Linked DNA regions of Teredinibacter turnerae T7901. The protein of the gene in region 1 interacts with the protein of each later gene in a pairwise test. Links are inferred from orthologs where the notes say so. Each region holds a gene or a part of one and is shown on either strand. Other genes may lie near its edges. The genes, in order: TERTU_RS16935 and trkA.

The links.
Region 2: the proteins of TERTU_RS16935 (region 1) and trkA interact in binary tests that used the Escherichia coli proteins (3 or more experiments, as listed by UniProt). The link is inferred for Teredinibacter turnerae T7901 from one-to-one orthologs.

Annotation. Positions count from the first base shown.
Region 1 is NC_012997.1:4,216,738-4,232,793, reverse strand. What follows is about bases 12,965-15,717. They hold TERTU_RS16935 (PTS sugar transporter subunit IIA), read right to left. Parts: upstream 14,691-15,717; coding sequence 14,238-14,690; downstream 12,965-14,237. Other genes in these bases: TERTU_RS16930 (RNA polymerase factor sigma-54), read right to left, coding at 14,840-15,717; rapZ (RNase adapter RapZ), read right to left, coding at 13,280-14,158; TERTU_RS16945 (HPr family phosphocarrier protein), read right to left, coding at 12,998-13,267. Outside these bases: Asp-tRNA(Asn)/Glu-tRNA(Gln) amidotransferase subunit GatC, read right to left, coding at 1-223; TERTU_RS16990 (rod shape-determining protein), read left to right, coding at 413-1,444; rod shape-determining protein MreC, read left to right, coding at 1,491-2,333; rod shape-determining protein MreD, read left to right, coding at 2,337-2,828; TERTU_RS16975 (Maf family protein), read left to right, coding at 2,899-3,492; rng (ribonuclease G), read left to right, coding at 3,501-4,982; TERTU_RS16965 (YhdP family phospholipid transporter), read left to right, coding at 5,039-9,841; TERTU_RS16960 (carbon-nitrogen hydrolase family protein), read left to right, coding at 9,834-10,742; ribosome biogenesis factor YjgA, read right to left, coding at 10,921-11,457; mgtE (magnesium transporter), read right to left, coding at 11,505-12,869; more of TERTU_RS16930, read right to left, coding at 15,718-16,056. UniProt on the Escherichia coli protein: Seems to have a role in regulating nitrogen assimilation.
Region 2 is NC_012997.1:31,614-47,742, forward strand. What follows is about bases 6,525-9,350. They hold trkA (Trk system potassium transporter TrkA), read right to left. Parts: upstream 8,751-9,350; coding sequence 7,299-8,750; downstream 6,525-7,298. Other genes in these bases: TERTU_RS00130 (TrkH family potassium uptake protein), read right to left, coding at 6,525-7,281; rsmB (16S rRNA (cytosine(967)-C(5))-methyltransferase RsmB), read right to left, coding at 8,778-9,350. Also shown: TERTU_RS00110 (lysophospholipid acyltransferase family protein), read left to right, coding at 79-963; TERTU_RS00115 (DUF4124 domain-containing protein), read left to right, coding at 1,139-1,609; TERTU_RS00120 (6-pyruvoyl-tetrahydropterin synthase-related protein), read right to left, coding at 1,598-4,309; TERTU_RS00125 (Dol-P-Glc:Glc(2)Man(9)GlcNAc(2)-PP-Dol alpha-1,2-glucosyltransferase), read right to left, coding at 4,393-5,640; more of TERTU_RS00130, read right to left, coding at 5,833-6,524; more of rsmB, read right to left, coding at 9,351-10,079; fmt (methionyl-tRNA formyltransferase), read right to left, coding at 10,072-11,037; def (peptide deformylase), read right to left, coding at 11,071-11,577; TERTU_RS00155 (LysM peptidoglycan-binding domain-containing protein), read left to right, coding at 11,801-12,841; DNA-processing protein DprA, read left to right, coding at 12,936-14,105; purE (5-(carboxyamino)imidazole ribonucleotide mutase), read left to right, coding at 14,204-14,710; L-threonylcarbamoyladenylate synthase type 1 TsaC, read left to right, coding at 14,722-15,282; hemF (oxygen-dependent coproporphyrinogen oxidase), read left to right, coding at 15,298-16,129. UniProt on the Escherichia coli protein: Part of the constitutive potassium transport systems TrkG and TrkH. May regulate the transport activity of TrkG and TrkH systems. Binds to NAD(+) and NADH.

The DNA.
Region 1 (16,056 bases):
GAAAGGCGTCGCGCTGGTTGGTTTCATTTACATCGTCGGCACGTAAACGCTGGACGGCATCCAATGGGTGAGCCATGGGTACCACGCCGTCGGTATTTACTGAGCTCAGTTGATCGACCAGTGCGAGCACTTCGGTAATGCTCTTAGCAGTTTGCTCGATGGTTTCCGCACTGATTTCCAGGCGGGCCAGATGAGCCAGTTTTTCAATATCGGATGGATTCACTCGAGGCTCCAAATCGCGGTTTTTATAAACGCGCTACGTTACCATATTTGTGCCTTGCCCAAAATCCCCGGCATTGATAGAGTGCGTGCATTTATTGCTGCTATAACTAGACTTTCTAAAATACACGGGCTTGTGCTTTACAGCCTATGCTCAGGTAAGGCAGCTTTCGAGAATAAGGTCTCCAAAAATATGTTCAAGCGTTTACGCGGTCTCTTTTCTAACGATCTCTCCATTGATTTAGGTACGGCGAATACGCTGATTTATGTTCGCGAACGGGGCATCGTATTAAACGAGCCTTCGGTTGTTGCGATTCGCAATCAAAACGGACAAAAATCAGTAGAGGCAGTCGGCATGGCGGCAAAACGCATGCTGGGCCGTACCCCTGGAAACATTACCGCTATTCGGCCACTCAAAGACGGCGTCATTGCCGATTTCCAGGTGACCGAGAAAATGCTGCAACACTTCATCAAAAAAGTGCACGAAAACAGCTGGTTTCAACCGAGCCCGCGAGTGTTGGTGTGTGTGCCCTGCCTTTCTACCGAAGTTGAAAAACGCGCAATTCGCGAATCGGCACTGGGTGCAGGTGCACGTGAAGTGCGCCTGATTGAGGAGCCAATGGCTGCGGCAATTGGCGCGGGTTTAAGTGTTGATGAAGCGACTGGTTCCATGGTGGTCGATATTGGCGGCGGTACCACGGAAATTGCAATTATCTCGTTAAATGGTGTGGTGCTGTCCGACTCGGTCCGCATCGGCGGCGATCGATTTGACGAAGCGATTGTCAATTATGTGCGCCGCAAATACGGCAGCGTTATCGGCGACGCGACTGCTGAACGTATCAAGAAAGAGATTGGCTGCGCCTACGCGGGCAGTGAAGTACTGGAAATAGATGTGCGCGGGCGCAATCTCGCGGAAGGTGTTCCGAAAAGTTTTTCTCTTAACAGTGATGAAGTCCTTGAAGCACTGCAGGAGCCGCTGTCTGGAATCGTGCAATCCGTAAAAAGTGCGCTTGAGCAGTCGCCGCCCGAGCTCGCCTCTGATATTGCTGAGTCCGGGATGGTGTTAACCGGTGGCGGCGCGCTGTTACGCGATCTGGACCGCCTGCTAAGTGAGGAAACCGGGTTGCCAGTGGTGGTTGCCGAAGACCCGCTTACCTGCGTGGCGCGCGGTGGTGGTAAGGCGATGGAATTGATGGATCAGCACACGCTGGGTTCACTTTATTAATTTACTCTAGCCGCTGTGCGCTGGCGGAGGTTCCAACATCAAGCCCCTGTTTCGCCAAGGTCCTTCCCTTAATGTGAGAGTGGTTTTACTCACCGCTCTCTCGCTCGCGATTGCCTTCACCTACCTCTATACCGACTGGTTCGACTCCCTGAAAAAGCACGGTGCTGATATTTCGGCACCTTTCTACTGGGTTTCCGATTTGCCGGCGAAAGCCAGCGATTGGGCGGATACCCGGCTGATGTCGCGCTCGCGTCTCGAGCACGAAAACGAAGCCTTGCGCACTGAGCTGCTTGTGTTGCGGCGCAAGGTTCAGTTGCTCGCTTCTCTTTCCGCAGAAAATGTTCGTCTGCGACAATTGCTTAACTCCACCGATATGTTGCAAGACCGCGTGATTATCGCAGAGTTGATCGGTGTTGCACCGGACCCTACTGTGCACAAGGTTATTGTTAATCGCGGCGCAGAAGAGGGTGTCTATGTGGGCCAGGCAATGGTTGATGCCAACGGTCTCATGGGGCAGGTTGTCACCGTGGGTGAGCACAGTAGTGAGGTGCTCTTAATTACCGACACTACCCACGCGCTGCCGGTGCAAATTAATCGTAACGGTGTGCGACTTATCGCTGAGGGTGTCGGCAATCTCTATGAACTGGTGATACGCCATGTATCCAGCACGGTGGATATCCAGGAAGGCGATCTGCTGGTGAGTTCGGGCTTGGGCCAGCGCTTTCCTGTGGGGTATCCGGTGGCTAAAGTTGAGCAGGTGGTTATCGACCCAGGCAAGCCCTTTGCTCGCGTAATTGCTCGTCCTATGGCCGAAATGAATCGCAGTCGTCATGTGTTGCTGGTGTTCGATCAGCCCCCCGCCGACAACACCGAGCAGGCGGCAAACTAGGCTATGGCGACGCCGAAGCAACGTAATTACGCACTTTTTCTGGGCTTGAGCATCGCGTTCGGGTTAGTGTTTGCGGTGTTGCCACTCACCCAGGATTTCTCGTATTTACGCCCCGAACTGCTCTGTTTGTTGGTGATCTTCTGGGTAATGAACAGCCCTGAACAGCTGGGGATGACCTTTGGTTTCCTGGTGGGTTTGCTGCAAGATGTTGTCGAACTGGGTGTCTGGGGCGGCCATGCGATGGCGCTCACTATCATCGCTTACATATGTCTCATGTCCTATCAGCGCATCCGCAGCTATTCCGTTTGGCATCAGTCGCTCTGGGTTTTTATTCTAGTGGGGGTGCATCAAGTGGTGGTCAACTGGGTACAGGGAATTGCCGGTTATCGGACGCCGGCCCACTATCTGGTGCTCCCGACCTTAATGACAGCCCTGTGTTGGCCCCTGGTCGTGTTCTTTTTTCTCCGTATTCGTCATTTGTACCGCACGCAGTGAGCGGCCCCTTGCTGGCTGGTAAATGCTACACTGCGATCCTTTAACTGGTTTCTTTGTTTCAGGAGCGCAGGTGACACCCTCCGAAATTTTATATTTGGCTTCGAAATCGCCGCGCCGCCGTGAACTGTTAACGCAGATTGGCGTCGCGTTTTCGATTATCGACGTCGATGTTCCGGAAGAACGCGCGCCTGATGAAACTCCTCTGGATTATGTAACCCGCCTCGCCGCCGACAAGGCCAGAGCCGGATCCCTGCTCAAACCGGATGCGCCGGTGCTGGGTGCCGACACGATTGTCGTGCTGGATTCGACGGTTTTGGAAAAGCCCGCGAATAAAACGCAAGCGATTAACATGCTCACTAGTTTGTCGGGCCAGACCCACCAGGTCATGACAGCGGTCAGTATTTGTCGCGGTACCGAACAGAAAACCTTGTGCAGTGAGACGGATGTGCGATTCCGCACTGTTTCATCCGCAGAGGCAGAGCGCTATTGGAACTCCGGCGAGCCGCAGGACAAGGCTGGTGGTTACGGAATTCAGGGATTTGGCGGCGTTTTTGTGGAGGAAATTCGTGGCAGTTACTCCGCTGTGGTGGGGCTTCCCTTATTTGAAACCAGTCAACTTCTGCAGTTATTTCGCCTTCCCGTGTGGAATGCGTCGGAGAAATAATCGCCCCAATGAGTGAAGAAATACTGGTTAATTTTGGCCCCACCGAAACCCGGGCGGCGTTGGTGGAGAATGGCGTTTTACAAGAAGTTTATATCGAGCGCGCCCGCACCAAAGGTTTTGTGGGGAACATCTACAAAGGTCGGGTGGTGCGGGTACTGCCGGGTATGCAAGCAGCGTTTGTGGATATAGGGCAGGCGCGTGCCGGCTTTATCCATGTCTCGGATATCGCGGTCGATCCAGCGAAGAACGGTGATGAACGCGGTCACGCAGAAGCCGATATTCGCGATTTTTTACGCGAAGGCCAGGATATTCTGGTGCAAGTGATCAAAGACCCTATCAGCACTAAGGGTGCTCGATTGAGTACCCATCTCTCTGTATCAGCGCGTTACCTCGTTTATATGCCAAACAGCCACCACATCGGTGTCTCGAATAGAATAGAAGACGATACCGAGCGCGATCGGTTGCGGGCTATTGTCGAAAAGCTCGCTGCCGAATACGAGGAAGAATACAAAGGCGGTGGTTTTATCATCCGCACTGTAGCCGAGGGCGCGAGCGAGGAGGATTTGCGAGCGGACATCCCGTTTGTGTTCCGCCTGTGGCACGATCTCGCCGATACCATCGCAAAATCCCGTGCACCAGCCATAATTTACGAAGATCTTCCGCTTTATATGCGCACTATTCGCGACCTGATGCGGTCCAATATTGAAAAGGTGCGGATCGACTCGCGCGAGAGCTTCGCCAAAATGGAAAAGTTTGCCAAGCACTATGCGCCCGAAATTGGTGGACGTATTGAGCATTACCCCGGTGAGCGACCGCTGTTTGACTTGTACGGTGTTGAAGATGAAATTCAGCGCGCACTGGACAAAAAAGTGGTGCTGAAATCCGGCGGTTATTTGATTATTGAGCAAACCGAGGCGATGACCACCATCGATGTGAATACCGGGGCTTTCGTCGGCCACCGCAACCTTGAGGAAACGATTTTTAAAACCAATCTGGAAGCCTCGACGGCGATAGCGCGGCAGCTGCGGTTGCGCAACCTGGGCGGTATTATCATCATTGATTTTATCGATATGCGGGATGTGGAGCACAAGCGCCAGGTACACCGCACGCTGGAGAAAAGCCTGGAGAAAGACCGCGCAAAAACCAGTATTACGCGGGTGTCGGAGCTGGGGCTGGTGGAAATGACCCGCAAGCGTACCCGCGAGTCGCTCGGCCAAATGTTGTGTGAGCCATGCCCGGTATGCGCTGGGCGCGGCACGTTAAAGTCGGCAGAAACCATTTGTTACGAAATTTTTCGCGAAATACTGCGCGAAGCGAGGGCGTACGACAATGAGCGTTTCCTGGTGCTGGTTTCGCAGCCGGTAATTGACAGGTTACTCGACCAGGAATCGGACAGCGTCGCGGATCTCGAAGCGTTTATCAACCGGCCTATTCAGTTTCAAGTGGAATCCCTGTACAACCAGGAACAGTACGACATCGTTTTGGTTTAAGGTTGCCCGGTCAACACTAGAGAAAGTCACACGTGGTATTTGTTAGCAGAAGAACAATGCGTCGCCTGGTTAAGCGGTTCTGGGGCACGCTCTTTACCCTGGTAATCGCCACAGCTGTTCTGGTGCAATTGGGGCGAGAAGCCTTTCCTCTGTTAAATGACTATCGCGATGACATCAGCCGTCTGATTGGCGATCAATTAGGCGTAAAAATTCATATTGGCGAACTTGCTGCGACCTGGGCAGGGCTGCGCCCTAAAGTCGATTTGATCGATGTCTCTGTCGATAGCCTCGACGATCAACCCATCTTCCGAATTCGCGAAGCCTCCATGGAACTCAGTCTGGTGGAGAGCCTCGCCAAGCGCCAGGTGGCCTGGCGGCAACTGGCGTTCAAGGACCTGCAAACCACGCTGGTGCAGCAGGACACTGGCCCATGGCAAATCAAAAACCTGAAAACCACCGTTAAGTCGGACCGCAAATTTCGCATTGACGATCCCCTCGACATTTTTTTGGTCGGGCGCAGGGTGGAAATCGATAACGCCCAATTTGCGCTCGAGTTTCGCACAGGACATCAGTCCAGCCTGCAGATTCCCAACATCATGTTGGAAAACGACAAAGACTTTCACCGTATTCGCGCGTCTGCCGCTGTCGAGGGGCGACAGCACTTTACGCTCATCTCAGAAGGTATCGGGGACCCACGCGATCCGGATAATTTCGATGCAAAGGGTTACGTCTCGCTGAATCAATTTCCCATGGAGCAGGTTCTGGCCGCGTTCGCCGGCGACTGGTGGCGTGAACAGGGTTCGCACCAATGGGCCGAAGGGCACCGACTGGATTTACAGCTCTGGTACCAGGGGTCGTCGACCCGTGGCTACAAACTTTCGGGCAACCTGCGCGCAGATGGTTTGCCGCTGGCGGTACCTGAGACTGTCAGCCTGCCCACAGGTACGCAGGCGGACATCACCGGTAGCTGGACGCCCAAGGACGGCTGGCGATTAATGCTTCAGCACCTGCTCATCGATTGGCCTGAAGGGCAGTCGCCACCGCTGGATGTGGCCCTGGAGGCGGGGTTTAACCGGCCCATCGGCGTGCGTATCCCGGAGGTGGATCTCGGCCGCTGGTACGAATTACTGGCCGCGACCGGCAGCCTCACCGGACGTGTCGGGGATATTCTCGGCCAGTTGAAACCGCAGGGCATGCTGCGCAACCTGGACGTGCGTTTTACCGATAAGGCCTCTGGCTATATGTTGGCAAAAGCCAATATGGCAGATGTCGGCGTCGGCCATTTTCGAGGCGCACCCGAGCTGCGTCACCTGGACGGCTACCTGGAAGCAACCGCACTCAGCGGCCGCGTTACGCTGCGCAGTGAGCGCGGAATCGCGATGAATTTTGTCGATCTCTACGACGCGCCCTTCGAATTTGATTCCGCAAGGGGTCAAGTGGCATGGCAACTGGACCTTGATGAAAAAACCGCGTATGTCTCCTCTGGGCGCATAGAACTCACTCAGGGGGAGCTTGCCAGTAGCGGCTATTTACATCTGGCATTGCCCTTGGTTGCGGACCCGCGTGAACCGCAAATGACACTGGCCATAGGCATGCGCGAGGGACCCTTAAGTGTGCACAAGAGCTATGTGCCAAAGGTTGTACCCAGCCATCTTTACGAGTGGCTCGAGTCGAGTATCGGGGCGGGTACTGCTACAGATGCGGCATTTATTTACCACGGTTCGGTCGACATGCACCCCAAATACAGTGCAAACCTGCAGTTGTCAGCGGATGTACATAACGCTGATCTTGCATTTGACCCGCACTGGCCCGCCCTTGAGTCGCTCAATGGCCATATTAATCTCGACCACTATAAACTCAACGTGTCGGTATCGAGCGCAGAATTGTTGGGTAACCAGGTAAATCGCGCGCAGGTTAAACTGCTAGCCGGCGCAGATGGCCAGCCAATGGCGCTGGCGATTAAAGGCGCGGTAACCAGCAATGCGGCTGCCGCCATGGCGTTACTTCAGCAAAGCCCGGTACGCAGTGTATTTGGCTCGACATTCGATAGTTGGACTTTCGGCGGCAATGTTGCCGCAGAGATCGAGCTACAAGTTCCCCTGGAAGAAGACACACGAGGTAGCCGCCAACTTGTTAACGTCGAGTTTGATGGCGCTAAAGTGGACATGGCGGATATCGGTCTGGCGGTGGATTCAGTCAAAGGAAAACTGCAGTACAGCTCTGAGACCGGTCTGAGCTCAGCAGGTTTAGACGCCGCCATGTGGGGGCGCCCGGTGCGCGCCAGTATCGAAAGCCCACTGGTCGGCGATACGGCGCGCGATACAGTTATCCACTTTCGTGGCCCGGTGGACGTGGACGATATTCGCCAATGGACGCAGCGACCCGAGCTGGGGTTTGTATCCGGTGTGACCGAACTGGACGGCTCTCTCACTATTCCGGCAGAGGGAACACAGCCCTATTATCTGGCAATAGACGTCGCCTCTAAGCTGGACGGCGTGTCGCTTGAACTTCCGGCTCCGATGAGTAAGTCCGCAGCGGATAAAGCGCCGTTTAATGTCAGTTTGAAGATGTTCGACGACTATCAGCTCTACCGCTTCGACTATAACAAACAGATTAGTTTGCGGCTGCGCAGTGGTTTGAACGACAGTCTGCAATTGAATTTTGGTGATACCGAACTGCCGCTCCAGCCTGGTTATTTTGATGTGCTCGGTCAGGTGCCTACGGCGGATTTGTTTGAGTGGGATCTGGTGCGCGAGCGTTACTTCGCGTACATGGATCAACTGAGCAGCGGTACGGACGACGAAGCGACCCTGCCTATTCGCGTGAATATGGATATCGGCTATGCGACGGCGGGCGATGTTGGTGTTGAAAACGTGCATGTAAATGGCCTGGGGACCGAGACCGAGTGGTCATTGCGGGTCGATAGCGAACCTGTCGCGGGCGATGTGGTCATCAAGGCCGATGACAGCAGCCCTGTGATCATGGCGCTGGATTATTTGCACCTGCCAGGGGTAGACCAGATCAATCAGGATACTGCGCCGGACGATTCTAAACCCGCTCCGGTTGCGCAAGAGGTGGCTGCCGATGTACCGGTGGACAAAACCCGCTCATCGACCACCGAAACGCCGGTGCTGGTTGTGCAGCCTGAGGCGGCTGTCGAGCGAGACGCTCCAGCACCAGAGGCTGAAGCTTTAATTTCAGTGGCTGAAGCTCCAATTCCAGGGGCTGAAGCTCCAATGTCCGGGGCTGAAGCGCTGCCGAAGAGCATGATGGCGGATATCGACCTCTCCACCTTTTTCCCCGTGGACTTTCGGGTGGATGCGCTCACCGTCGGTGGCGAGCCTTATGGGCACTGGGAGTTTGAACTGCGGCCGATTGATCAAGGTGTGGTTATCCGCAATGTTCATGCAACCATCCGTGGTATGGATGTAGGGGAGGCGATTGTCACTGCAGATGATCCGCCTGACGAAGTAGAGCGTGCTGTTCCGGAAACCACTGACACTGAGAACACCCGCCGGGCGCTCAATGGCAAAGTGAGCGCGCCGCTGCGGAATAATTCGCCGACTGTGAGTGAAGGGGATCAGCGTCAGCGTTTACTGGATACCCGCGCGACCGAATTCACCTGGCGCCAAACCCCCGAAGGTAATGTCAGCAGTTTTCGTGGCACGTTAATGGCTAAAGATGTTGGCAAGGTGTTGCAGGCCTGGGGACAGGAAAAAATTATCGAGAGCCGAACCGCAGTGATACAGGCGGAAATCAGCTGGCCAGGGGCGCCCGATGAAGTTGCTCTACCTATCGTGAGCGGGAAGGTCGATTTTAACCTGCTGGATGGTAGCTTTGTGCGTGGTGCAACCGATGGTGACAACGGTTTGCTGCGATTGATCGCGCTGTTCAACTTCGACACCATTGCCCGGCGTTTGCGCCTGGATTTCAGTGATTTGGCCAAAGAAGGCCTCGGGTTTGAGTCGGTGCACGGCGACTTTGAATTTGAGAACGGGCGTATATTCATCCATGAGCCGCTGGTGGTGAACTCCACCTCGTCAAAAATTCAGGTGGCGGGAGTGCTCGATATGCTCGACGAGACCATTGACGCAGAGCTCGTAGCAACTCTGCCTGTTGCTGGTGACCTGACGGTGGCTGCGGCTCTGGTTGCGGGCCTGCCGGCGGCAGTTGGTGTGTTTCTGGTGAGCCAGATGTTTGAAAAACAGGTTGATCGTGCGTCCAGCCTGAACTATCGCATCAATGGCGGCTGGGACGACCCGAAAATTAAATTCCGAAAAATCTTTGACGATACCGCTGCGGAGAAAAAAGGCCGCGAGGTACAAGATATGGATCGCAATGAAAGTCGCGAACTTTCTACTAGCCAATCCTCTACTAGCCAACCGCCAACTGGCCAGCCTAGCAGCCAGCTGTCGAGCGAGGCCCCAACGGAAGTCCAAACTCAAACTGCAGCGATGGCTACCGCGCCCATACCTGCGGGGGCTTCTGAGCAGGTTTTGTCAGCGACCCTGCAACAGGATTCTCAGCAAGCGTTGACGGAAAGTTCGCAAGACCAACGGCAGGACAGGGCTCAAACGGAGCCTGCTCAGCCGGTATCAACTATCACAGAGCCGACATTGGCAGAGTCAATAACGGCAGGGCCATCATTGTCAGAATCAACACCTGTGCCAGCGTCTGTGGCAACGCACGAAACTCAGCAGGCGCTGTCCACGTTAAATCCGGTCGTGACGCCTGAGCCGAAAACCGCGGCTACAGCCACAGCACAGGACGCTGATCGGGCTGAACCTGCGCCGGAGGATAAGCTGGAAATCAAATCGACCGACGATCCAACGCCCGCAGCGGAGCCCACCAATGGCTAGGCGGTTTCGCGTCGGTTTGTGCCAGATGGTCAGCCAGCTGGAGGGCGTGGAAACGAATTTCTCCACACTGGAAGGCTTGCTTGGCCGCGCCAGTAAAGCGAACTGTCAGCTTGCCGTTTTACCGGAAAACCTCCTCACGTTTGGGCTTAAAACGCGTTTTACGCGGGATGAGCAAGTGCAATGGCTGGTGCGATTTAGCGCCTTGGCGCGCGCCCACAAACTGTGGCTGGTGGCCGGCAGTATGCCATTGCACGGCTTTAGCTGGGCGGATGGGGATGGAGATGGAGACTGGGAAGTGTCCGCCGATACAATTCGCTGGCACGATGCATCTGAAGACGTAAAGCCCTTCGCGACATGCGTAGTGTTTGATGATCAGGGGCGCATAGCTTCAGCGTATCGCAAAATGCATCTGTTTGATGCTGACGTGAAAGATAACACGGGCGCATACCGTGAATCGGATAGTTTTGCCCGTGGCGACATGCCTGTCGTCTGTGAAACTCCATGGGGCCGGATGGGCGTGGGTATTTGTTACGATTTGAGATTCCCGGAATATTTCCGCGCGTTGCGTCAACAGGGTGCGGATTTTGTGGTACTCCCTTCGGCGTTCACCTGGGCCACCGGGAAGGTGCATTGGGAATTACTGTTGCGCGCTCGCGCAGTGGAAAACCAGATTGTGATGATTGGCGTGAATCAAGGGGGTGAGCACACGCCCCAGCGCAAAACCTGGGGTGATTCCATGGTGGTGAATGGTTGGGGCGAGATTATCGCCCGAGCCGGAGATGACAAGCTATTGGAAGATTCTCAGCTGGGCGAGCACCTGGTGGTTACCCAGGTGGATCTGGATGAGCTGGAGTTGCTGCGCAAAGATATGCCTGTCTGGAATCACCGCCGCTTGCAGTGAGTCTTTAGTGTACTGAAGTGAGTGTACTGAAGTGGGTCTGGTTGCGCAGATTGCGCGCACCCCGTTCACGCCTGGCCCCAGTAAACGGGTCTCTGAGAAGCTACCTTCATCAGCAAGACCCGCACAAGTAAATCCCTGCGTAAGCTCAACCAGGTGTAAGTGCTAAACCGTGCAAGAGCTAAACGGTGCCGTCATCGGCTGCAGCTTCAAAGCAGTCACGTACAAACTTGAATATCTTGCGAGCCGCCGCTGGGGGTTTGTTGTCCATTTTTTCTTTTTCTGCCGCGCGCAATAAGTTACGCAACTGCTGCACCTGACATCCAGGGAACTGGTCGATGAAGGCTTGCAGTGCCTGCTGATCGCCGCTGAGTAGCTGATCCCGCCAGTTTTCGATCTGGTGGTGTTGGCGTGCGGCCAGATGCTGCTTTTCCTGCATCCTTGCAAAGGCTTCTTCAATGGCTTCGCCATCTGCGTCGCGCATCAGTTTGCCAATGTACTGAAAATGCCGCTTGCGTGCACTGCGCTGAGTGATTTTGGGGGCATCATCGATTGCACTGCGGAGCTTGTCGGAGAGTGGCAGCTTGTCCAACTGGGTGGGCGAAAGCTCAATCAACTGGACGCCGAGGTCCTGCAGTGCGGTCATTTCCTTTTTGACCTGTGTTTTACTCTTGGGGAGGTCGTCGTCCTCCCAATCTTCGTCGGAATAATCGTGCATAAAATAACTATCTATGAGTGCTAAAACCCAGATATAACGCTGGGGTACTAGCCGTAAAAGTAGGTTGCCAGGCCGAGAAACGCAAAGAAACCGACCACATCAGTAACGGTTGTAAGGGTAACACCGCCAGCCAGTGCAGGGTCCACCTTGAGGGCTTTGAGGCCGACCGGCAGTAACGCTCCCGCGAGCGCCGCTGTAATTTGGTTGATTACCATGGCGGCGCCGATGATATAGGCAATTTTGATATCTTGAAACCAGAGAGCAGCTATTGCACCCATCACCAGCGCCCAGAGGATGCCGTTGACTATGCCGACACGCACTTCCCTGGACAGCAGCCAGCCCAGGTTACTGGCGCCAATTTGCCCTAGTGCCATACCGCGAATCACCACCGTGAGCGTCTGCGAGCCGGCAACGCCACCCATACTGGCGACAATAGGCATAAGTACCGCCAGTGCCACGACCTTATCAATGGTTTCATCAAACAGGCTAATCACCGAGGAAGCGAGGATTGCGGTGATCAGGTTAATGCCGAGCCAGATTGCCCGGCGTGGAATCGTGCGCGCAGCCGTGGCAAAGGTATCTTCATCCTCATCAAGACCGGCCATGCTCATTAACGAGTGATCGGCCTCTTCCCGGATGACGTCGACCACGTCATCAATGGTAATACGACCCAGCAACTTCCCCTGCTCGTTGACGACGGGGGCGGAAATCCAGTCGTGCTGCTCAAACAGTTTGGCCACGTCTTTATCAGCCATGGCAGCCGGGATAGCGTTAGTGTCGGTGACCATCACCTCGCGGACGGTTACGCTCGGATCGGTGGTAAGCAGCGTGCTCAAGGGCAGCAGGCCGAGGTAGTCGTCCTTGCGATTAACTACAATCAGGGAGTCGGTCGACGGCGGCAGCTCCGGGTGACGGCGCAGGTAGCGCAATACAACATCCAGCGTGAAACGCGGGCGAACGGTGATGGTGTCGGTATTGGTGAGACCGCCGGCGGTGGCCTCGTCATAGGCAATCACTTCCTCTACCCTGGCGCGATCCTGGTCGGTCATGGCTTCCATGACTTCCTGAATCACTTGCTCAGGCAGCTGCTGCAAAATATCGACGACGTCGTCCGTTTCCAGGCCTTCGGTCAGTTCAACCAGTTCCTCAGTGCCCATATTGCGCACGAAATGGCTCTGGATATCGTACGGCAGTTCTTCGAGTACTTCACCGGACACATCCTTGTCGATAAGGTCCCACAGCACGGTTCGCGAAGGGGGCGGGGAGGATGCAATCAAGCGCGCGATTTCCACCGGCCGCAAGCTGCTCAGCATTTGCCGTACCTGGCGGAAGGTACCGCTTTCGAGTAATACCTGCACGCGACCGACCTGTTGGTGGGTGCTGTGTTCGATATTCTCAGCGGCTTGCGGCATACAGTGGCTTCCGTTTTACGGTGGGGTGGAGGGTTGCTACAGAAATTGTAGCTTTTTCAAAGGCTTGAGGAAATAACTTCGGGAAGTTGGCGCGTGTTTAACCTGCTTACAGGCGCTTGCAGCGCAGCCTATTCCTCCTCGTCGAAGCGGTTGTTTATGAGTTCTTTCAGGGCCGTAATGGCTTCAACTTCGTCCGGCCCCTCGGTGATCAATTCAATTTCCGTGCCGATTGAGGCTGCCAGCAGCATGAGCGACATAATGCTTTTCGCATCTGTCGTTTTGCCGTGGGCACTGACCTGAATTCGTGACTCAAACCGATTGGCCAGGGTCGCCAGCTTGCTGGCCGCTCTCGCGTGGAGGCCAAGTTTATTGATGATCTCGAGGGTTCTCTGCTGCATGAAGCTCCCGCATTAGCTGTGTTTCGGGGCGCTGGAATCGGGTATTTGTCGATGCCGCGTCTGAACATTCTTATAGTCGGCTTTGAGCGCTTTTGCGAGTCGTTCACTCATGTAGACCGAACGATGAAAACCACCCGTACAGCCGATAGCGATGGTGAGATAGCTGCGGTTGTTGTTCTCGAACCGAGGAATCCACTTACGCATAAATGTAAGAATGTCGTTATACATCTCCTCCACCTGTTCCTCGCCGTTCAGAAACGCAATTACTTCCGGCGACAGCCCGGACAGTTTGCGCAGTCCGGCATCCCAATAGGGGTTTGGCAAGCACCGCACATCAAAAACGAAATCGGCGTCAACCGGCAGCCCATACTTGAAACCGAACGACTTGAACAGCACCGCCATACCTTCTCGGTCGGAACCGACCACAAGGTATTTAATTGCACTGCGCAGTTCATGCAGGTTGAGCTGCGAGGTGTCTATGGTGACATCGGCGGCATTGGATATGGGCTCGAGAATAATGCGCTCGCGCTCAATGGCTTCATTCAGGTCGGTGAGACCGTCAGAGAGTGGGTGTTTGCGGCGGGTCTCGCTGTACCGTTTGAGGAGCACTTCGCGCGAGCTGTCGAGATAGATAACCTGGTAACTTTCTCGCGGCAATGGCCCCACTTCAATCATCGCCATTAAACGGCTCAGATCGTTGTTGATGTTGCGCGCATCGATACCGATAGCAACCCGTGGCGATGGACGATCAGAGGTGCTTAGCTGCTCGATTAGCGCGGGCAGAAGGTCGACAGGAAGGTTGTCGATGCAGGTGTAGCCTTCATCCTCCAGCAGGTGCAGTGCTGTGGTTTTTCCCGAGCCTGATCTTCCGCTAATAATCAGCAAGCGCATGTTACCTGCCTGTGTACGAGTCGCATGTGATGGAGGAGCGCAGAGCGCGCGAGGGACTAGTTACTTCCCGGTAGAGCCGTCAGTTTACACCAGACGCCACGTTAAACAATTCTTCATCGGTTTTACAGTTGCGAAGGCGCTTCACAAAATCATCCCTTTGCAGGGTTTCTGCGAGTGCGGCAAGGGTTTGCAGGTGCTCGTCTTCGGCGTTTTCCGGTACCAGCATGGCAAATATGAGATCGACTGGCTTGCTGTCTACAGCGTCGAAGTCAATGGCTTCTTCCAGAGTTACGCACGCGCACAAGGTCGCGCCTTCGGTATTGAAGCGGCAGTGGGGTATGGCTATACCGCCGCCAATGCCTGTGGAGCCAAGCCGCTCACGGGCGAAAATATGTTGGAACAATTCAGTTTGGTCGAGGCCAGTGTCGGATTCGCTAAAAATGCCAGCGAGTGTTTCGATCAAGCGTTTTTTACTGCCGCCAGCAATCTTCGCTCGGGTTCGCTTGGCGTTTAGAATGGTAGAAATTTGCATAGCGTTGCGCCCGGTAAAACAGCAGATGTTGGATGTTGCAGGGAGTCAAACGGCGCGCATTCTACCAGTATTAGTTTCAGATCCAAGCCCACTTTAGCCGCAAATTTTATTTGCGGCATCAGACTTTAGACCGGCATTCCCAGATTTTGCTATACCAAACGCTTGCGTTCGTTCGAGGGAGGTATGTTCAGAGACTCGCGATACTTAGCGATGGTGCGGCGTGCGACCTTGATTCCCTGTTCTGCCAATAGCCCTGTAATTTTTGAGTCGCTGAGCGGTTTGCGTGCATTTTCCGCAGCAACTAATTTTTTAATGATAGCGCGAATTGCGGTAGATGAGCACTCGCCGCCGGAATCTGTGGCCACATGGCTGGAGAAAAAGTATTTGAGCTCGAAAATCCCCTGTGGGGTGTGCATGTACTTTTGCGTGGTTACTCGCGAGATCGTCGATTCGTGCATTTCGACAATTTCTGCCACGTCGTGCAATACCATCGGTTTCATGGCTTCCGGGCCGAAATCGAGAAACCCCTGTTGTTTTTCCACGATACAGCTGGCGACTTTCAACAGGGTTTCGTTGCGGCTTTGCAGGCTTTTCAAAAACCAGCGCGCTTCCTGTAAGTTGTCGCGTAGAAAAGTGTTGTCAGCGCTGGAGTCGGCGCGCTTAACCAGTGACGCATAGTCGCTGTTAATGCGTAAACGCGGTGCGATATCCGGGTTGAGTTGCACCATCCAGCGGTTATTTACCTTGTTCACAAACACATCCGGCACCACATACTCTGTGTCGTCGCTGCCAATCTGTTCACCGGGTCGCGGGTTCAATCCCTGGATAACCTGTACCGCCGCCTGTAGTTCGCTTTCTTTCAGTTTTAGCTTGCGCATCAGCTGTTTGAAGTCGCGGCCGCCGAGCAGATCGAGAAACTCGCTGACGAGCGTTTTTGCGTTGCGCACATCTTCGTTGCTGATATCAAGCTGGCTCAGCTGAATGAGCAGGCATTCACGTACGTCCTGGCTGAGAACGCCGGGTGGGTCAAACTGTTGCACCCGGTGGAGTACAGCCACCACTTCGTCCATTTCGAGTTCTTCATGGTGAGGTTCCAGGCCATGAAAAATTTCATCCAGAGTCTGGCCGAGCAGACCGTTGGGTTTTACCGCGTCAATGATGGCTTCGGCGATATCCTTGTCGCGGACTGACATGGGGGTAAGGTTCAGCTGCCACTGCAAGTGATCCTGCAGCGTTTCTGATGTGCCACGTCGGGATTCAAAATCGTAATCGTCGGAGTCGGGTTTTGCGAGTCCGGTGCCGCTCGGGGTGGGGTCGTAGATATCGTCCCAGCTGGTGTCGACCGCAAGGTCAGTGGGAATGTTGT
Region 2 (16,129 bases), 4.2 Mb from region 1 along the record:
CTCGCCGCCCGAGATAAAAGTAAGTACAAACTAACAAAATACAAACGCGCCACCATGAGCGCGTGATCGTGAGTATACGTGGAAAAGATCATCGCAAAATTGACTCTCTTAACCCTCCGCAGCATTGGCCGTTTACCCCTGCCTGCAGGCTTGTTCTTTGGCACACTGCTGGGGCGAATTGCCTGGCTGGTGGGGCCGCGTGAGGTGCATACCACCAGGCGCAATATTGAAGCCTGCTATCCGCAACTGAGTGCCAGGGAGCAGACAGCACTGGCGCGCCAGAGTGTGATTGAATCCGGTCGCCTGGCATTTGAAATCAACATTGTCTGGCAGCGTTCAACTGAGTGGTTACACGGCCAAATTGTGTCGATCAGCGGCGAACACCTGATAACTCAGCGGGATAAATCGCGAGGTTTGATGATTCTTGGCCCGCACGTGGGGAATTGGGAGGTGTTGGGCGCTATCTGTTCCGGTTATGGGCCGATAGCATTTTTGTATCAGCCACCGAAAAAGAAACATCTGGAACCCCTGATGATCGCCGCGCGTTCAAAGCAGGGCGCGACCCAGCTACCGACAGATGTCCGCGGTGTGGCCGGCCTGATGCGAACCTTAAAACGCGGCGAGACAATTGGCATTCTGCCAGATCAAAACCCGGACGATAACGGCGGCGATTTTGCCGAGTTGTTTGGCCATCAGGCGCTCACCATGACACTGGTGCATAAACTGTTACAGAAAACTGGCGCGCAAGTCATTATGGGGGCGGCGATTCGCGTGCCTAGTGGCTTTGCAATCCATTTTTGGGAGGCGCCAGCGGGCATTGATTCTGCAGATGAGGCGGAAAGCCTGCGCGCTCTAAATGTAGGTGTCGAACAATCTGTCGCGCTGGCGCCGTCGCAATACCAGTGGGAATACAAGCGTTTTCGCCGCCAGCCAGAGGGAATGCCGCGTTTTTACCACCGTTAGGCGAAAATCAGTGCCGAATATTTTTGCAATACTTACCGCTGATAGCGTGAGGCTATAAAACCAGCGGATCGACCTAATGTGTGCGCTAATTCGCATTGGTATACTTTTAGTACAAAATGGACAGTACAAACGGACCAACTCGATTCATCGAACAAAAGGACTTACAGCGATGCGAATGCGCGCATTACTTGCGATCGGCTTGATCGCCATCCCCATTATTCTCCCTTCAGTCAGTGCTGCGGAAATCTACCGTTGGCGCGATGCCAACGGAAAATTGCATTTCAGCGACAAAGCACCTGAGCAGGCTAAAGCTGAAAATGTGTCGCTGCCGGATATAAACCGCGCTGATGCAGTGAAAATTCGCCGTAAACCGACACCGATTGACACCCGTTACAGCAATACCCCGGACGATGATCCCCAGGTGTTGGCGGATGCGAATCGGCAAAAAGTGTGCGATAACGCGGCTCAATATTACGAGCGATTGACGCGCGGTATCAATCACAATGCATCCAGCAAGCGTATTGTGTTACAGCAGGATGGCGAAACCCTGTCCCGCCGCGAGCAAAACCAATATGCAGAGCGCATGCGCCTGAATTACAACCGCCAGGGCTGCGCTATCCCGCAGGCCGAAAATTTACGGCTCTGATACCGGCTGCACTGGTCCAGCCGGTGCATCGCGCAAGCCGGCAATGCGGATATGGCCCAAGCTGTAGTACCCATCGCCCCAGGTGGGCACGATCCGCACCTTGTCAAAGCCGAGTTCTTTTACATTGTCTGGAATCGCCAAATTCCGGCGCGCCAGACCTTTCAGGTTTGTCCCCGCAGCCTTTCGCGCGGTTGCGAAGCCGACAAATTCCTCGCCTCGCACAAATCCCACCAGGTAGAAATCGTTCCAGTCGAGACTTAAGTCGATGCGGTCGCCAGTCACGGGTTTGCCGAAGTCCACGAGCAAACCTGTTTCTTTCATAGTGGCGTTAGACGGGTCGTCCCACTCGGTGCGATTTGCTTTATAGAGTTCGTAGTCCTCCGCGCGCACGGTTGGAATCCCGGCACTTAGCTGCACGCGTTTATGGTCTTCGGGCACCGGGTGTTGGCTGTGCGCAACGACGTGACCCAGACTGAAGGCGCCGTCACCGGCTACTGGTACCAATACGAGTTTATCGAAGCCGGTGTCCATGGTGTTTTTGTTGAACATAAGGGTGTAGGTGAACATGCCGCCCACATTGCGACCGTGGAGAAAATCGCTGGTAACCAGCTCATCGTTGTTCAACAGCCATAACATAAAGCTGTCATTGGAATCCAGGGAGAGGGATATGTGGCTGTTGTGCTGAACTTCCGCAAATTCCACTGCGACGCCGCTACTGGGAATGATGAAGTTGCCCTTCGCATTCCACTCGCTATGCATATTCACCGGGTTTGCGTAGTCTTCGGCGGCAATTGTGGTGTGCACACTGGCGAACAGGTCTTCTTTACTGGCGGTGCGAGGAGTTCCGGTCAGCCAATAAAACACCAGTAACGTGCACAAGTACCCCAAGGGGACAACCGCATTCCGCAGTAGTCCGCCACGTTGAGTGCTTACAGCCCAGGCGACGACGACAGCGAACGCCAGTAAACTCAGCCACAGGCCCCAGCGGCCACTGGTGGAATACCCAAACACAACTTCCAGTTCTTGCACGCCCTCGGGCAGATCGACGGCGATGGGGGCAAATGGATGTTGCTCAAAAGGGCGTGTCGCCAGCGGCTCGCCATCAGCACTCGCACGCCAAGCGGGATGCCAGTGCTGATTAATGACGAGCGTCCCCGCGGCGCCTGGCTGCAATAAGACCTTTGCCCGTCCATTTTCGATTTCCGCTAAGGATACCCGCGCAGGTTGCGGTGTAAAGAAGCTGTCGTACAGAGTAACTGTGGCTTCCCGGCGTGCTTCCTTGTAGGGAATTTCGGTTCCTACGGGCATAAATTCCAACTGATTCGTCGTCCATACGCCTAGTTCGCCCGATTTAAGTTGCGCGATCTCGCCGGGTTCCACCGTACCATAGCTGCCCGCACGCGCAGCTTGCCACTGCAAGTGCAGAATCGCCAATACCACCAGGCCGCCTAATAGAGGCGTTAACCAACGGAATTTTGGGCTAAGTTGACCGGCGAGTACCGGTACCGCGCCAGCGCAAATTGCCAGGTAGAAACTTGCGGGGAACAGGAAACGCCATGGAAATTGCGCGGCTTCAATACCGGGCAACAGTTTCCAGAGTGGCTCGCTAATAGCCAGGGTGAGGAAACTGGCGCAGGCGGCAGTTATTGCAGCGCTGATAACCAGGCGAGCGCGCTGCTGTTTGGCGGCAAGCTCTGCGCGTGGCTCGTTGCGTGTGTCGCGGTGCAGTAACCCGCGCAGCAGGGCAAATACCGCGAGAGCGACTGCGGCGCCAGCGAGTATCACCCGCTCAAGGCTCAAACTGAATGACATGTAGTCTACCGGCCCGGGTTCACTGGCCCCGTATTCAAATTTGCTGCTGATCAGCTGGTGGGGATACACGAAGTGTTTGGTGTAGCTGTAAAAGCCGCCGGTCATTGCGTCCATACCCTTGATTGCGCTGATGTCTGCCAGCGCTGGCCACCAGAAAAAGCTGCTTAAACCAAGTCCAACGGTCGCGATAAGTAGCGCACCTATCGCGAAAGGCAATTTCTCCCGCAGCGGCAATAACAGGAAGTAGACGCCACAAAATACGATGAGCGACAAGCCGATCAGGTAGGTCGAGAGCATGTGTGAAAGGGGTAGCAGGGCGATGCCGATACTGCCGTAGAGCACGCCTTTCAGGCGGTCGTGTTGCGCCTCCCATAGCCCGCGAATAACGAATGGGGGAAACAAAAATGCGGAGGTCTCCACCAGGTTGGTGCGCACAAAAATGTCCACCAGATGATAGGGCGCGAGTATGTAACAGGTGGCTGCAGCAAGTGCACTCCAAATACCGAATATCGGGCGCATGGCCCAAAACATGGCAACGCCTGCGCCCGCAAACGTCAGCAACCAGACCATATTCAACGCGCTGTGCGCGTCGAAGCCAAGTAACAGGAGCACACTGCTGAGGGTGTAAGGGAAAGGACTGGTGTATTCAAACAGTGGGTAGCCCCAGTGGTGCGAATAGCTGCTCAGCCAGCGCCCTGGCATACCATCAGCGAGGGCGTCGGCCATACCGAGGGTACGCCAGATGTTGTACTGCCACTCATGCCCGGCAATGGAGCCGACGGTTTGCGCGAGCGGGTCGTGGGGGTACATATAAGCGCCTTTACTGGCGAGTACCACAATAATCAGAAGGAGGGTCCATGGTGCATATTTAACGAAGGTAGATCGCATCAGGCTCGGCTCATGTACGTCAAAATTAGAGTGAATACTCGCTTACAAACACCTGTCTTAGCGCCGGAGGAGCGCGGAATTAGCTAAATAAAGAAGCGAATATCGCCAATTCCGATACAAATAATCAAAGTTACAGGTATGAAAAGCGCCAGGGTGTACCAGTGCAGTCTGGTGTGTTGCGGCACCATGAAAAGCAGGAACATGGTGATGGCTTCCATGAAATAACGCTGGTCCACCAGGGAGTGGGGGAGCAGCGAAGCAATAGCCACCACGTACAGCCAGTAAAATCGTTTCTCGCGCAAAGGCGTGACCATTAAGCTCAGCAACGCTATCGCCATGGGGACAAACGCCAGCACTTTATGTACCTCATTGGCGCGGGTCCACATGACAACGCGATTGCGCAAGAAAAAGTCGAACAGGTTGTAGCCGTGTTCTGCCCAGAAGGTGAGCAGGTAGAGCACCAGCAGCAGACTGAGAATCACCGCGCACTGGGGCTGAAAGCGCAGCAGATCAAACCCCGCGCGGGCATTCATCAGGTGCAGTGGTATAAAAAGCAGGCCGACAGCCAGCAGCAGGAAAAACACCTGAGTGACAAAGATGCGGTCCATTTTGTGTGCAGTGGCGTCGCCAATAGCAACGCCGCCGTTTTGATAAACGAACACTAGAAACGCCACAATTCCGATAGGAAACGCCCAGGTTCGCAACAGTGCCCCACCCAACTGGCGCCAGTTCTCGGGTTTGAGCCAACGGATATGGAGCGGATTGCCCAGCAGATTATAGAGGGCGAAAAGCCAGAACAACGCCAACCACATGACATTAGTCTGGCGCACCCCAAGCGACAGCAGCATAACAAGGCCAGCGAGGGTAAAGCGCTGACTCAGCGTGAAATAGAGCCCCGCCAATACCAGTGTCAAGGACGGCACATCCGTGTAAATGACAAAAAAGAAGGGGAAGAATATCGGGTTGAGGTAATAGGTCGTGGTACTGAGTAGAGGTGATGTATGGCCTAACCGGCGTGCACAAAGGAAGAAAAACAGTAGCGCGGGCAGTGATAACAGGGTGCTGGCAAGGCGGGTATCTTTAATGCCCTGGCCAAACAGCGTTTTCGACACAGTCGCCACCGCCAGGTGGTAGCCCGGAATCATCGTGAGCGATTTCTCCAGGTGGGAATAGCGTTCCATATGGTAGGCACGGATCTGCGGCATATGGAAGCTTTCGTCGTGGAATGTCTGTGCTGGCGGCATCATCTGCGTGCCGAGCCATGTGGCAACGAGCAGGATTCCAGCCAGCAGGACCCACGACACTGTAGGTAGCTGTGACGATTTAAACATGGGTAGTGTTACCGCCCGGCTCGCTGCAGTGGCGAAAGCCAGGCATTCCTCGGTTGAAAGGAAATGACAACGTGGCGCTCAGTAATCGGTACTTGTTCTATTTATTCTACGATTACGGCGGGGTGATTATAAAAGATATAACGATGGGCTTAAATGATAATTCTGGTTATTAAAAAATCTCTGGCGCACGCATCATCTTTTCCAGAACATCGGGGTAAACAACACCAATAACGTGAAGACTTCCAGTCGCCCCAGCAGCATGGCAAAGCAGAGAATCCACTTCGCAGTATCACCAATATCGCCATAGTGTGCTGCGACCGCGCCCAGGCCTGGGCCCAGATTATTGAGGCAAGCGCCCACGGCGGTGAAGGCGGTGACGAAGTCGAGCTCCAGCCCGAGCAGGGCAATCACCATGACGAGAAACGACACCACATAGACGGCAAAGAACCCCCACACCGCTTCCACCACTCGGTCGGAAATGGTTTTGCGGCCCAGTTTGATAGGAATAACGGCATTGGGGTGAATCAGGCGGTGAATTTCCCGCAGGCCCTGCTTCATGATCAAAACCACCCGAATCATCTTTAAGCCACCGCCGGTGGACCCTGCACAGCCACCCATAAAGGCGAACATAAAAATCAAATAGGGCAGAAAAGTTGGCCAAAGCGTGAAATCCACCACCGCGAAACCCGTGGTGGTGAGGATAGATATCAACTCGAAAATGCCGTAAAGAATGCTCTTTTCCGTTGGGTAGATACCGGTGCTGGCAAGGTAGCTCACGGTAATGACGATACCGATCAGAATCATGGTGAGATAGAAACGGAATTCCGGATCGGTTAAATAGTGGCTGATACCGCGGGATTGCCAGGCAACAAAGTGCAGCGCGAAGTTGATACCGGAGAGCACCATAAACAGTGAGGACACAATCAGAATCGGCGCGCTGTCGTAATACCCCATACTGAGGTCGTGTGTGGAAAAGCCGCCGATAGCGACCGTTGCGAAGGAATGAGCGACAGCTTCAAACGGCGGCATGCCCGCGAGCCAGTAGCTGAATGCACAGGCTGCGGTTAGCGCTACATACATAAAGAACAGTGCTTTTGCGGTTTCGGTAATGCGCGGTGTTAATTTGCTGTCTTTTACCGGCCCCGGTGTTTCCGCCCGATAAAGCTGCATGCCGCCAATGCCGAGCATCGGCAAAATGGCTACCGCGATAACGATAATACCGATACCCCCCAACCATTGCAGCTGTTGGCGATAGAACAGAATCGAGCGAGGCAGGTAGTCGAGCCCGGTAAGCACGGTAGCGCCCGTGGTGGTCAGCCCCGAGAGTGATTCGAACACTGCGTCGGTGACACTCAGCTGGGTACTGTGCGCGATGATAAAAGGCAGGGCACCGAACAGGGCGAGCACGGTCCAGAAGAGCGAGGTAATTAAAAACCCATCTCGGGTACTGAGGTCGCTCTGCACATTGTGCACCGGGAGCCAGGTAAACAAACCGGTGCTGAAGGTAATTGCGAAAGCCAGTAAAAAGCTGATGTGCGCCTGTTCGCCATAGTACAGAGATACCAGAATCGGCGGTGTCAGGGTCAGGCTGAACAGCATCAGCAATATCCCGAGTACCTTGGCGATGATGGCGAAGTGCATGAGTCAGCTGGCCACGCTTAAAAGAAGGTGAAGCCGACCTGAAACAGGCGCTCGATGTCGCGGGTGTAGCGCTTGTCGACCAGGAACAAAATTACGTGATCGCCGGATTCGATCACTACGTCATCGTGGGCAATAATAACTTCCTGATATTGGTAGGTTTTGCCGGTGCTGCCCAGGGACATATCACTGCGTACACCGCTGTCCCGATAATCCTCTGCGCTGGCTTCACGCACAATTGCACCGATGGTGGCGCCTTCGGGCAAATCGATATCTTCGATCGCGCGCCCCACCACCTTGGAGGTGCGGCTGTCACCGTGCGCAATCACCTCGATGGCTTCGGCTGCGCCGCGGCGGAGTGAGTGAACGTTCACTATGTCGCCACGCCTTACGTGCGTAAGCAGCGTTCCTATAGTCGCCAGCTGCGGGGAGATGGCAATATCGATATCGCTGCCCTGTACCAGATCCGCGTAGGCGGGGTTGCTGATGAGGGTCAGCACCTTGCGAGCGCCCATGCGCTTGGCAAGCATGGACGACATGATGTTGGCTTCATCGGAGTTGGTGACGGCCAGGAACACATCAGTATCTTCAATATGCTCCTCCGCCAGCAGCTCCTGACTGGATGAGTTGCCCAGCAACACAATGGATTTGCTCAAGCGTTCGGTCAGTGCGAGGCAACGGGCTTCGTTGTTTTCTATCACCTTTACCGAGTAATTGTTCTCGAGCTGCTCGGCGAGGCGCTGACCAATGTTGCCGCCACCGGCAATGATGATGCGTTTGTACGGGCGATCAAGGCGGCGCAGCTCGCTCATTACCGCGCGAATATCCTGCTTTGCGGCAAGAAAGAAAACTTCATCATCGGCTTCGATTACCGTTGAACCGGTAGGCATAATCGGCCTGTTACGTCGATAAATCGCCGCAACTCGGGTGTCCACATTGGGCATATGCTTGCGTAAAAAGCGCAGCTCCTGACCTACCAGCGGGCCACCGTAGTAAGCGCGCACGGCCACCAGCTGGACTGCGCCTTCCGCAAAATCCAGTACCTGCAGGGCGCCCGGCTGCTCGATCAGCCGAAAAAGGTAGGCGGAGACAATTTGCTCCGGGCTGATAATTACATCGACGGGCAGCGCATCGGGCCGGAACAGTCCGGGATGGCTGGCGTATTCCTGGGAGCGGATGCGGGCAATTTTGGTGGGGGTGCGAAACAGGCTGTGAGCGATCTGGCAGGCGACCATATTGATTTCGTCGACGCCGGTCACGGCAATCAGCATGTCGGCGTCTTCGATGCCTGCGCGCAATAGCACTTCCGGGTGTGATGCGTGGCCAGCCACTACGCCGATATCAATGCGGTCGCGCAGTTCGCGCAGATAGCCTTCATTGCTATCCACTACGGTAATATCGTTGGCTTCACTGGCCAGGTTGCTCGCCAGTGTGCCGCCAACGCGGCCAGCACCGAGTATGATAATTTTCATGTGTGCCCCAAACGGCTGGCTGCCAGGCTAGCCAGCCTTGATCAAACGAGCATAGTAGAAACCGTCAGGGCCTTCGAGCTGTGGCAGCAGCTGGCGCCCTGCGGGCTGTTCGATTCCCCAATCTGCGTCCATCGGCGCCAGCTCGGCGTCTTTGTGGTCTGTGACAAATTGCGTAATCAGCTCGCTGTTTTCTTCCGGCAATACTGAACAGGTGGCGTAGACGAGGAGGCCGCCGGGCTTCAACATCTGCCATACATTATTCAGAATCGCTTGCTGCAAAGCGGAAAGCTTAGCAAGATCATCTTCGCGCCGCAGCAGTTTTATATCTGGGTGGCGACGAATAACCCCGGTTGCCGAGCAGGGAACGTCCAGCAAAACGCGGTCGAACGGTTGATTATTCCACCATTGGCAGGTGCTGGCGTCGCCGGTTGTGAGCGTTGCGCCAGATAATTGCAGGCGCGCGAGATTCTCTTCAACACGGGCCATACGGTCTTGTTCGGAATCCAGGCACACCAGTTCCGTAAGCGCGGGCTCGGCTTCCAGAATGTGACAACTTTTGCCGCCCGGCGCACAGCAGGCATCCAATACCCGTTGCCCGGGCTCGAGCGCAAGCAGATAGGCGGCGAGCTGCGCGGCCTCATCCTGTACGGATACCAGGCCCTCGCTGAATCCCGGCAGCTGTTGTATATCCAGGGGTGACAATAAACGCACAGCGCTCGGTGAGCTCGCCAGTGGTTGCGCCTGCAGCCCGGCCTGTTGCAATTTGACCAAATATTCGTCGCGGCTTTGGCGCTTGAGGTTTACCCGCAGGCACACCGGTGGCTGCTGGTTATTTGCGTGCAAAATCCGGCTTGCCTGTGCGCCCCAGCTTTGTTGCAAGCGGGCAACGAGCCAGTTGGGGTGGCTGAACGATGCTTGCGGCTTGCCGGAAATCTTTTTGAATATTTGCTCCCGATCGCGCTGGAAGCTGCGCAGGGCCCCGTTGAGCAGGCCACTGGCCCAGGGCTTTTTAAGGGCGCGACTGGCGTTGACAGTTTCGGAGATGGCGGCGTGGTCGGGTACGCGCAGATATTCAAGTTGATACAAACCGATTAACAGCAGCGCATACACATCCTGGTCTTTATTACGCAGGGGTTTTTGCAGAAGTTCGCCGGCAATGGCTTCTAATCGATGATACCAACGCAAAGTGCCGTAACAGAGCTCCTGGAAAAGACCCCGATCACGTTCGTCGAGCTTATTAATACCGGTATCGAACGGTTTGTTGAGTGAGCAGTGTTTTGCCAGCACCTCGCCGAGCGTCCGTGCGGCTTGCACGCGGGCATCAGCCATGCTGCTCTCCCTGTGGCGGAAGGCCCAGGCGCGTACCCACCGGGCAGAGATGACTGTGCCCGTTGGCAAATTCAGCCGGTGTCATTGCCTTTTTGCCGGGCAATTGCAAGCGGGTTACCGCTAACGATGCCTCACCGCACGCAATAACCAAGCGCTCACGGTCGGCGGCTACCACTGTGCCTGATTCACCGCTCAGGTCGCAGAGTTCCGCGCTGTGAATGCGCAGACGATCATCGTCGAGCAATGTGTAGCAGATCGGGAACGGGTTGAAGGCGCGAATCTGGCGATGCAGCTGTAGAGCGGGCAATCGCCAGTCCAGCACTGCTTCCGCTTTTTCAATTTTGTGGGCGTAATTCGCCTGGCTATCGTCTTGCGCTTCAGGTGTGAGATCTTCGAGTTGTGCCAGAGTGTCCAGTAACGCGGGTGGGCCCAGTTCCGCGAGCCGATCATGCAGATCGCTGGCGGTGTCGTTAGTCTGAATAGGGCATTCGCGCTTAAGCAACATCGCACCTGTGTCGAGACCTGCGTCCATTTGCATGATGGTCACGCCGGAATGGGTATCTCCCGCCTCAATTGCCCGTTGAATGGGTGCTGCACCGCGCCAGCGGGGCAGAATCGAACCGTGCACATTCAAGCAGCCAAGGCGCGGTGCATTGAGCACTGCCTGTGGCAAAATCAGCCCATAGGCCACCACTATCATGACATCCGCACCCAATGCAGCGAGTTCAGCCTGGGCTTCGGCGGCACGCAGAGACGCGGGCTGATAAACCGGAAGATCGTGTTCCTGGGCAAGGGCTTTTACCGGGCTCGCAGTCAGCTTTTTGCCGCGCCCGGCCGGGCGGTCCGGCTGGGTATAAACGGCAACAATGTCATGCTCGCTGGCGAGTAGGGCGCGCAGGTGCGCGGCGGCGAATTCCGGCGTACCGGCGAATATGAGTCTGCGTCTGTGCGAATTCACAGCGAACCTTGTGTGTTATGGGGCGGGTCGGAATCAGGCGCGCTCTTTGTGTTGTTTTTCGAGCTTTTTACGAATACGTTGGCGCTTGATATTAGATACGTAGTCGACGAACAGTTTGCCTTTCAAGTGATCGATTTCGTGCTGGATACACACCGCTAACAAGCCTTCCGGTTCCAGCACAAACTCTTCTCCGTCGCGGTTCAGCGCGGTAACGCGCACATGACGGGGGCGGGTAACCTCTTCATAAAAGCCAGGCACCGAGAGGCAGCCTTCCTCATAATCGAACAGGGTTTCGTCGAGGACGTCGATGCGTGGATTGATAAACACCAGTGGTTCATCGTGATTCTCGCTGATGTCGATAACAATAATCTGCTCGTGCACATTCACCTGTGTTGCCGCCAAGCCAATGCCCGGCGCGTCGTACATGGTTTCGAACATGTCGTCGATAATCGCGCGCACGCGTTCGTCCACTTGCTCTACTGGTTTTGCAACCGTGCGCAGGCGGGCGTCTGGAAATTCTAATATAGGTAACAGTGCCATTACGTGACAAACTTCTAGTAACTAGGCAACTTTCGCTGCTAACATTATGATCAAACAGGAGTTATACTGTTTTTTTGTGGCCGGTCGCAAGTAACTTTTTCAGACAATCCTGCGCGCCTGGCCGGGTTTCTTCATCCATTATAACGGTTAGCGGCTGATTTTACTCCTGCACTTTGGCCAAGGGTGAAGGGACAACAGCGCCGATCTGAACAGGACTCTCGAGATGAATAAGCAATTGTCTGGCCTGCTCGCCGCCCTGCTACTTCTGGCTAGCCCCCTATTTGCACTAGCTCAGGCTGCAGAGGTGCCGGAACTGAATGATCCTGTCCCGGCGACCTATACAGTGGTTAAAGGCGACACCTTGTGGGATATTTCCGCAACCTTCCTCAAGAATCCCTGGATGTGGCCTGAGATCTGGCATGTGAACACCCAGATTGCCAATCCCCACCTCATTTACCCTGGCGATGTCATCCGCCTGATCTATATGGATGGCAAGCCACGACTCACAATCGAGAGCCGTGGCAATGTGTATAAACTTTCGCCCCAAGCGCGCGTACTCAGCGCGGGTGAAGCCATCGAAACTATTCCGTTGGACAAAATAAACAGCTTTTTGTCTCGCAGCCGTATTGTTGACGAAGCCGACCTGAAGGGTGCGCCCTGGGTATTGGCGGGCATGGATGAGCATTTGGTGGTTGGCGCTGGCGATAGTCTCTATGCGCGCGGCGAGTTTCCGGAAGGCAAGCAGGTATACGGTATTTACCGTCGCGGAGAGACGTTCGTCGACCCGGAAACCCGCGAGAAGCTGGGCGTGCTTGCGCGAGATATAGGTACAGGTTCGCTGGTGAGGGTGTCGGGTGAAGTGGCAACACTGAGTATTTCCCGAACCACGGAAGAAATCCGCGCAGGCGACCTCTTGTTGCGGGAAGAGCAGCGCGCGATAGACTCCACCTTTTACCCATCGCCTCCCGAATCCGACATCAACGGGGTTATCCTGGCGGTTGAGGGTGGCGTACACCAGGTGGGCAATATGGATGTTGTGGTAATTAATCGCGGCGGTCGCGAGGGCCTTGCGCCCGGTAACGTGATGGCAATTTATAAGAAAGGCGGAAAAATTATCGATCGCGTTACCCAGGAGCGGGTGCAACTTCCGGACGAGCGTGCGGGCCTGATGATGGTATTTCGGGTGTTCGACAAGGTCAGTCTTGGATTGGTTTTGGAAGCTGAGCGTGGAATATCGGTTTCCGATCGCGTCACTAATCCATAAATTTAACCAAGCTTATTCCAACGCTAGCAGTGACATTACCACGAGTCACTGTTAGCATTCAGAACACTAAACCCCACGGATGGACGTTTACAACATGTTAAGCGTGGTACAACAGAAGCTGCTTTTACAATACCTCCCCGGTGTTGGTGCCAGCACTTTTTGGAAGTTGATGGAGCGTTCGCCCAGTGCTTTGGGTGTGCTCAATACCTCTCCCGAATCTCTCGCCGATCTGCTCAATGAGGAAGCGCGCCAGCTGCTGCGCGAATTCCAGCACGAAGCCGATAATTCCCGCCTGGCCAAATTGATGGCCGCCGACCTTGAGTGGTGCGAGAACAACAACATCGAAATTCTCGATACCGATCACGAATACTATCCAGAGCTATTGCGCGAAATAAAACGCCCACCGCCTGTGCTCTATGTGGCAGGCGATGCCCGGTTGTTGTCATTTCCCCAGATCGCTGTGGTCGGCAGTCGCAACCCCACGCCTTCCGGGCGCGGTTCCGCGTTCGACTTCAGCCGTGAGCTGGCAGCTTCCGGTTTTGTGGTGACCAGCGGGCTGGCGTTGGGGGTGGACTCTGCTGCACATCAGGGCGCGCTGGCTGCGCAAGGCAAAACCATAGCGGTGCTGGGCACCGGTATCGACCAGGTATATCCGCAGCGCAATAAGCAGATGGCCGATCAAATTGTGCAAACCGGTGGTGCTTTGGTTAGTGAGTTCCCGCTGGGTACCACGGCGCTACCCGCCAACTTTCCGCAACGCAACCGGGTTATTAGCGGTTTAAGTTATGGCGTACTGGTCGTGGAAGCGGCGCCGCGCAGTGGCTCATTGATTACCGCGCGCTATGCCATTCAGCAAAACCGGGAGATTTTTGCGATTCCTGGTTCCATCCATAACCCCCTCGCCAAAGGTTGCCACCAGCTTATTCGGGAAGGTGCCAAGCTGGTGGACGACGCGAAAGATATTGTCGACGAGTTACAGCATTTTCTTCGTCTCCAATGGCAGCAATTGGATCTCGACAAGGTCGCCGACGAACCCCAGCAGTCAGAAATTGTGGCCACGGAAGAAGAGTCGATTATTCTCGAACAGCTCGGCTACGAATCGACCCCCATCGACGAAATTGCTGAACGCACAGAGCTGCCCGTGGGCGATGTAATGGCCTGCCTGCTAACCTTAGAGCTTAAGGGGCTGGTGGCGAATGTCGGTACCGGATATATGCGCCTAAAACATAGTTCCGTGCCAGACTTGTCCTTTCACGCCAATTAGAGTACCTTGCCCGGCCTCACTAATTTTTACCCGAAATCCTGTAAAAACCCTATAAATTACAGCGATTTACGACGTTCTTAATTACTGGAGCCAATGTTATGAGCCAACCATTTGTCGCGATTTTGATGGGGTCCGATTCAGACCTGCCGATCATGGAAGCTGCTTTCACCGTTCTCGAAAAACTCGAGATTCCTTTCGAAGCCAAAGTCACCTCTGCCCACCGTACACCGAAAGCGACCCACGATTATGTTGTGGACGCGGACAAGCGCGGTTGTGCAGCCTTTATCTGTGCTGCCGGTATGGCCGCTCACCTGGCCGGTGCGGTATCTGCGACCACCCTTAAGCCAGTTATCGGCGTACCAATCGACGGTTCCCTGGACGGTCTCGACGCGTTGCTGTCCACCGTACAAATGCCTGGTGGTATTCCAGTTGCCACCGTTGCGATTGGTAAAGCGGGTGCAAAAAACGCCGCCTACCTGGCCGCTCAGATTATTGGTGTTGGCGATGCCGCCATGCATCAGAAACTGATCGACGAGCGCGCCGCCAATGCGCAACAAGTGCAGGAAAAAGACGCTGCGCTGCAGGAAAAACTGAAGAATCGCTAAGGCGTTCCTTGATGGATTACCGAGCCCACCCCGCGATTCATCGCTGCGTTGATGCATTGAACAAAGGCGATGTTATTGCCTATCCAACGGAGGCGGTATGGGGCCTCGGATGCGATCCCTTCAATCAGCACGCTGTCGACAAAGTCCTCTGGCTAAAACGGCGCAAACCTGAAAAAGGGCTGATTATCGTCGCCGCGTCCGCGGCGCAAATCCAGTGGCTCCTGCAAGGCATTACGCCAGCGCAGGAGCAACAGCTCTCCGCCTCCTGGCCGGGTCCGAATACCTGGCTCATACCTCATCACGGCAGAATTCCGGCAAATGTGTGTGGCCAGCATGCAACTATTGCGGTGCGAGTGTCTTCTCACCCGGTTGTGCGGGCGCTGTGTCAGGCATACGGCGGGCCGATAGTGTCGACCTCGGCAAACCCACAGGCACTGAGACCCGCGCGGGATGCGACTCAGGTGCGCCATTATTTCCGCGATAGCGTTTACTATGCGCCTGGCCGCGTTGGCGGCAATCCAACCCCGTCAGTCATACGCGATTTGCGCAGCGGGCAAATAATTCGCCCCTGAATTACAGGAACAGGCATGGCCAACCCCAGCGATACGCCCGATAAAGCGGCGGTTAAATCCTATCTTCTCGATCTGCAACAACGCATCTGCAACCAGCTTGAAGCCGTTGACGGCGGCGGTCGTTTCGCGGCTGACACCTGGCAGCGTGCGGAGGGTGGCGGTGGGGAATCCCGCGTGCTCACCGACGGCGCGGTGATTGAGAAGGGTGGAGTAAATTTTTCTCATGTGATGGGCGCGGCTATGCCGGCATCAGCCACCGCCCACAGGCCTGAACTTGCCGGCCGCAGCTTCGAGGCTATGGGCGTGTCGCTGGTGATTCACCCGAGCAACCCGTATGTCCCCACCAGTCATGCCAATGTACGCTTTTTTATTGCCGAAAAGCCGGGCGAAGCGCCGGTGTGGTGGTTTGGCGGCGGCTACGATCTGACACCCTACTACGGTAACGAGGAAGATTGTCGGCACTGGCACCGAACAGCGGCGGATGCCTGTGAAGAGTTTGGGGCTGGGGTCTATACTGAATACAAGCGCTGGTGCGACGAGTATTTCTACTTGAAGCATAGACAGGAACCCCGCGGTATTGGTGGTTTATTTTTCGATGATTTAAACCACTGGGGGTTCAACCGCAGCTTTGCGTTTATGCAATCTGTTGGTGACAGTTATTGCCGTGCCTATTTGCCCATTGTAGAGCGTCGAAAACACCTGCCCTACGGTGAGCGGGAGCGGCAGTTCCAATTGTATCGCCGTGGTCGCTACGTGGAATTTAATCTGGTGTACGATCGCGGCACCTTGTTTGGTCTGCAAACCGGCGGTCGCACTGAGTCTATTTTAATGTCGCTGCCGCCACTGG